One region of the Halomonas sp. ATBC28 genome, then DNA from elsewhere that is predicted to be linked to it. Evidence: predicted binding sites of a transcription regulator. Region 1 holds the regulator's gene; the other holds the start of a gene.
What was found. The regulator PhoB, encoded in region 1, activates phosphate uptake and scavenging genes when phosphate is short. The targets are predictions, from matches to a motif close to TGTCATANNNNTGTCANA.
Positions count from the first base shown of each region.

Region 1 (3,301 bases):
TGCGGCCGAAGGGATGGGCTCGCGTGGCAGATTTTTTACAGCTGATGCGCTTGAATCGGCCGATAGGCACATGGCTTTTGATGTGGCCGACGCTGTGGGCATTATGGGTGGCTGCGGAAGGTGTACCAGGGCGAAATGTGCTGCTGATTTTTGTGGCCGGCGTTTATGTGATGCGCGCTGCGGGCTGCGTGGTCAATGACTATGCGGATCGCCACTTCGATGGGCATGTGAAACGCACAAAACAACGTCCGCTAGCGACGGGCCGTATCAGCGAAACCGAAGCTCAACTGCTGTTTATCGCCCTGGTGGCCGCTGCGTTTATTCTGGTATTACTGACCAACTGGTTTACGGTGCTGCTCTCGCTGGGCGGGGTGCTGCTGGCGATTATTTATCCGTTTATGAAGCGCTATACCCACTTTCCTCAGGTGGTGCTGGGCGCGGCTTTTTCCTGGGCAATTCCGATGGCTTTTGGCGCCGTGCTCGGCCACGTGCCGCTGGAAGCATGGCTGCTATTCTGCGCTAATGTGTGCTGGACAGTGGTCTACGATACCCAGTACGCCATGGTCGATCGCGACGACGATTTAAAAATTGGCATTAAATCGACGGCCGTGCTGTTTGGAAATGCGGATCGTTTGATTATCGGCTTACTCCAGCTAGCCACCCTGGGATTGCTGGCTTGGGTAGGCTGGTGGGTTGGTTTAGGTGGTTTCTTCTGGTTAGGGCTAGCGGCAATGGCAGCGACTTTTCTGCATCAGCAGCGCTTAATTCGCGACCAGGAGCGGGATGCCTGCTTCCAGGCGTTTCTCAATAATCACTGGTCGGGACTGCTGATTTTTGCCGGTATCGCGCTAAGTTGGTGGCCTGCGGCTGGCTGATCGAGGCGATTGTCATGTAATTGTCATCAAGTCATGGTGTTATCGTCACTGACATGTCATTGATCTGTTTATCTTTGAACTGTTTTTCTTTGAACTAGTTTCTTTGAATACCGTGAGGCTCTGGTATGACCGCCAAGACCGTTCTGATTGTCGATGATGAGGCGTCGATTCGCGAGATGATCGCGGTAGCGCTGGAAATGGCTGACTATCGCGTGCTCGAAGCGGATAACGCCCAGGATGCCCATGCCATGGTGGTCGACCACCAACCCGATTTACTGCTGCTGGACTGGATGATGCCCGGCACTAGCGGTATTGAGCTGGCGAGACGCCTAAAGCGTGAAGAAACCACCGCTGAAATCCCGATTATTATGCTCACCGCGAAAGGCGAAGAGGATAATAAAATTCAAGGGCTTGAAGCCGGTGCCGATGACTATATCACCAAGCCTTTTTCACCCCGGGAATTGGTGGCACGGCTAAAAGCGGTGCTGCGCCGTGCGACGCCACGTGGCGTTGAAGACCCGATTGAGATTAACGGCCTGCTGCTTGATCCGGTGAGCCACCGGGTAAGTGCCCACGGCAAAGCGCTGGAAATGGGCCCCACCGAGTACCGTTTGCTGCAGTTTTTTATGACTCACCAAGAGCGCGCTTACACACGTAGCCAGCTGCTTGACCAAGTGTGGGGCGGCAATGTTTACGTTGAAGAGCGCACGGTCGATGTGCATATCCGCCGCTTGCGTAAAGCGCTGGGCGACGTGCATCAAAACCTGATCCAAACGGTTCGGGGTACCGGTTACCGTTTCTCTGCACGGGTGTAAATGTGCGTTTATGGAGTCGTGAGCTGTGGCGAATAGCGTGGCTGGCCACGCTGGGCACTTGCTTGGGCTGGCTGTTGGGCTCGGCTGGGCTGGGGCTCGCAGCAGGGCTTGCGGGATGCCTGTTTTACCACTTACGACAGTTACGCGAACTCTATTTGTGGCTCACCCTCCACCCTAACGATGAACCGCCTGCCGCTCGCGGGATGTGGGGCGAGCTATTCGATCGTTTATACCGCTATCAAAAAAGTCAGCGCATCACCCAAAGCCGTCTGCGGGCTACTTTGGCACGTATTCAAGAGTCGTCTGAAGCAATGCGTGATAGCGTGGTCATGCTTGATCGCCACGGTGATTTGGAATGGTGGAACAGCGCCGCCACCGCCATGCTGGGGCTACAAACCGCCCATGATCGTGGTCAACACATTACCAACCTACTGCGCGACCCGGGCTTTATCAGCTATTTTAATTCGCGTAACTACAGTGAGCCGTTAACGCTCACCTCACCGATTGATGAACGGCGAATCCTGCAGTATCAAATTACCCTCTACGGTGACGACGAACGCTTAGTGATGGCTCGCGATATCACCCGCTTGCATCGTCTTGAGCAGATGCGGCGCGACTTTGTCGCCAACGTTTCCCATGAGTTACGTACGCCGCTGACCGTTCTCTCCGGCTATTTGGAAACCTACAGTGATATCTCCGACCAGCTTCCGCCGCGCTTGGGACGTAGTATTCAGCAAATGCAGGAACAGACCCAGCGGATGCAGAATCTGGTCAACGATTTATTGCTGCTCTCGCGTTTGGAAATTGACCAGGGCGGCCAAGATCATCATCCACTGCCACTCGAGCCTTTACTGCAAAGCGTTTGTGATGATGCGCTGGCCCTATCGCATCAACGTCATACCATTACCGTCGCCCTTGAGAGCGATGCCCGACTGTTAGGCAGTGAACAGGAGATTCGCAGCGCCGTCTCTAACCTTGCCTTTAATGCGGTTCGCTACACGCCTGCTGGCAGCCAAATCACCCTGCGCTGGAAAGCTAGCGCTACTGGTGGCGGCTATATCGATGTGGAAGATAACGGTGAAGGGATTGATCCCGTTCATATTCCCCGACTAACAGAACGCTTTTACCGTGTTGATAAGGGGCGCAGCACTGCGACTGGCGGCACAGGTTTAGGCTTGGCGATCGTTAAGCACGTGCTGTTGCGCCACGATGCGCAACTACAAATTGAGTCCCTTCCCGGCAAGGGTGCGTTGTTTCGCTGCGCCTTCCCCCCCTCGCGTCTTGTTTAATTTAGCAAGTCATTCCATCGCATAATATTTGTAACAATGTGCAATATTGGCATGCAAGGTTGGTAAAGCTTTACCCATGTGCCATTTTTACACAGCTCAAAGCGTTGTGTCGTGACTCAGTTGATGCCTTTTTGGCATAACTTATTTTTAAGTAAGAGTTTGATTTTGTTGTTTTTATTTATATTCTTCAGTTTTTTGGCATGCCTTCTGCAGAGTACAGATTGAAGGAAGATGACCGCAGGAATTGCTGGCTTCTCAGTAAGCCTTTCTTTCTTCATTAAGCGGTACTAAACAGCGATCGGAGGTAGGATATGACGTCCAA
Region 1 covers NZ_VCQL01000014.1:806-4,106, reverse strand. Annotated here, with positions in the region: gene ubiA (4-hydroxybenzoate octaprenyltransferase) at 1-875, shown strand, start outside; gene phoB (phosphate regulon transcriptional regulator PhoB) at 1,001-1,690, shown strand; gene phoR (phosphate regulon sensor histidine kinase PhoR) at 1,693-2,979, shown strand; gene E0L35_RS16105 (hypothetical protein) at 3,291-3,301, shown strand, end outside.

Region 2 (3,301 bases), on a different contig from region 1:
CCCGCAATAGTGCGCAGCAGGGTGGTTTTGCCGCAGCCGGAGGGACCTAAAAAGCAGACAAACTCCCCCTCGTTAATGGTCAGGGAAATGTTGTCCAGTGCAGTAAAGGTACCAAAACGCTTGGTCACCGCTTCAATGCGTAAATGGGGCGTCGTGGGGGTCATCACTGTCGGCGCGTCGGCCGCCAGCAGCGATGTCATTGTCGTGTGCATAACATCTCCATGCCCCGGCACACTGGCCGGGGCAACTGATCGCGGCTTATTGCTCGGTTTTACCATCGTAGCGACGCTGCCACTCGGCCAGCACGCGTTCGCGATTGACGGCAGCCCACTGGAAGTCGGCGTCGATCATGCGGTCAGTAATATCGGAGGGGTAGTTTTCAATCGGCTGTGCTACACCTGGGTAGGCCACCACTGCATAGCCTTCGTTATAGAGTTCGTTGGCATCGCGGGAGATTGCCCAGTCCATCAGCGTTTGCGCGGCTTCCTGCTTGTCGGTACCAGTCATAATAGCGGCGGCCTCCATATCCCAGCCCAGCCCTTCTTCAGGGAAGATAACTTCAATAGGCGCACCCTGGGACTTCAAGCGCGCACCGCGGAAAGCAAATGACACGCCCACCACGGTTTCACCGGTGGCCGCCAGGCTGCAGGGAGCAGAGCCAGAATGGGTGTAACGGGCAATGTTGTTATGCAGGCGATCCATATAATCCCAGCCCTGATCCTCTTCCCATAGCTGCAGCCAGCTGGCCACATCCAGGTAGCCGGTACCCGACGAGTTGGGGTTAGGCATAATCACATGGCCTTCAAACTCTGGCTGGGTGAGATCTTCCCAAGAGGTCGGCATCGGCACGCCCTGGCGCTCGCCCTCAATGGTGTTGTAGCAAATAGCAGCGACCCAGGCGTCCATACCCACCCAAGCTGGGTCTTCACCATCACGATAGGCCACATCGACAAATTTGGGGTCGAGATTCTCAACGCCAGCGGGAGCGTAGCGCTCCAGCATGCCCTCCTCTTCCAACACCAGCAGGCTGGTAGCGGCCAGGCCCCAGATCACGTCAGCCTGGGGATTGTCTTTCTCGGCCAGCAGGCGGGCGGTAATCACGCCGGTGGAGTCGCGCACCCAGTTAATCTCGATATCCGGGTGCGCCGCGCTGAAGCGTTCGGCGTATTTTTGCAGGTCATCTGACTCAACGGCGGTATACACGGTTAATTCAGTGGCCTGGGCGTTTGAAGCAAGTGCAACGGCTGCGGCACCTGCAAGCAAGGTGGAGGGGAATAAACGGCGTGACATCATGATGGTGGGCTCCTGGCTAATTGGTATAGACCAGAAGTCTGCAGGCTTTAAATGACACTGCGATGACGCTTGTTTGACCGTTTTTTTAACTGATGATGACCACGACTAGGTCGTTTCCGCTAGCGCTGACCGGATAGCTCCACACTGATACACAGCGAATCGTGCAGCCAGTGCTCTTCATCAAACTCAATAGGGCGCTGCTGGTCGTCTAAAATGGCACGGTTAATATTTAACCCGGCAGTGCCGGGCGCAACGAATAGCTCTTCGGCATCCATTGGCGAAAGCGCTTCTGAGACCATGCGAATAGAGCGATTGGCCAGGTAGTGCCCCCAGCGCTCGCGCAACAGCCCCCAAAGCGATTGCCCACTATAGATATCTAGCAACTCTGGGGCACGCTCGGGCACCACCCACAGCGACTCCACCAGCACCGCGCGGTCATCCACGTAGCGGCGGCGGCGAATATGCTGAAACGGCTGGTCATCCGGCAGATTCAGTGCCCGCGCGGCAGGCAGATGGGCACGGGTTTCCAGCTTCAATACTGCCGTGCGCGGCTGCCGCCCCTGTGCACGTACATAGTCGTTAAAGCCCGCGTCACGGGTGGGGTCGTAAACTAAACGGGCAGGAGAAATAAACCAGCCGCGCCGGTTGCTGCGGTGGATTAAGCCCTCCATTTCCAACTGTGAAAGCGCTTGGCGCAGGGTCACACGAGTGGTGGCAAAACGCTCGGCCAATGACCGCTCTGCGGGAAGCTTGCCTTCCCACAGGGCAGCATTTTGGTCGATCAAGGTACGAAGCTGTTCGGTTAACTTTAGATAGTAGGCATCAGACATGTGCCGATTTTCCTGGCAGAGCATTAGGTGACGAAGCGCTTGAGGGCGCCCGCCAGTCTAAGCGCCGCCAACCTTCAACGCTAGCCACTTCAGCGAGTACTGGATCGGGATTGACCGCTACAGGGCAATCCACGTACTGCAACAGCGGGAGGTCGTTGCGGGAGTCTGAGTAGAAAGTAGTGTGGCTAGGGGTGAACTGCTGCTCGGCCAACCACTGTTTTAAGCGCAGCACCTTACCGCCACGATAAGAAAAAATACCCTCGCTGCCGCCGGTATAGCGCGCGTCTTCATTGATGCCGTGCTCCACGCTTAGCTCTACCGCCAGCACGTGTTCAATACCCAGAGTGGTCGCTATCGGCTCGACCAGATGCCGTGACGAGGCGGAAATCAGTACCAGGGTATCGCCTGCCTGGCGGTGCGCTTCCAGACAGGCCCAAGCTTGTTCAAAAATACGCGGTTGCAGGTGCGTGGCAACAAAGCGCTCGACCTCTTTTTGCACATCTCTCACTCTGCGCCCTCGCAGCGGTGCTAGGGTCATGGCCAAATACTCTTCAAGCTTTAGCTTCCCCGCGTGATAGGCCTGGTGCATTTTCTCCGCCCGCGCCATAAACGCTTCGGCATCGCTGATCCAGCCTTGCTCTATCATCCATAAATTCCAGCGGTCGCTGCAGTCTCCGTCCAGGAGGGTGTCGTCAAGATCAAACAGGGCCAGGCGCATGGGAGCACTCCTTTCATCGCGGGTTGGCGGCGCGTAGGGTATGCCAAAGGTGATGACAGGACGATGACGCTAATAGAAGACGACGATGAGCAAACTAGAAGACTAAGTAGTTAACCACTGCGTCGCAAACTCATCGGCAGGCAGCGGGCGGCCAAACCAGTACCCTTGTGCCTCATTGCAACCCATTGCGGCAAGCAAATTCGCTTGGTCGCGCGTTTCAACGCCTTCCGCCACGGTTTTCATCTCTAGCGCTTTTGCCATGGCGATGATGGCCTGAACAATGGTGCGGTCATTTTTGTTTTCGAGCATTTCACGCACAAAGGAAATATCAATTTTCAGTGCGTCGGCAGCGAAGCGCCGTAGGTAGGAAAGCGAAGAATAGCCGGTGCCGAAATCATCGATAGAGAGAGCATAGCCCGCTTGTCGCATGGCGTGGGTGATCTCAACGGCCTGATCTGGG
Region 2 covers NZ_VCQL01000018.1:9,450-12,750, forward strand. Annotated here, with positions in the region: gene E0L35_RS19035 (putative 2-aminoethylphosphonate ABC transporter ATP-binding protein) at 1-212, opposite strand, end outside; gene E0L35_RS19040 (putative 2-aminoethylphosphonate ABC transporter substrate-binding protein) at 259-1,293, opposite strand; gene E0L35_RS19045 (UTRA domain-containing protein) at 1,413-2,123, opposite strand; gene E0L35_RS19050 (HAD-IB family hydrolase) at 2,116-2,841, opposite strand; gene E0L35_RS19055 (EAL domain-containing protein) at 2,944-3,301, opposite strand, start outside.
Region 2: the regulator PhoB is predicted to act here: its motif matches at 1,344-1,361, upstream of E0L35_RS19040 (putative 2-aminoethylphosphonate ABC transporter substrate-binding protein).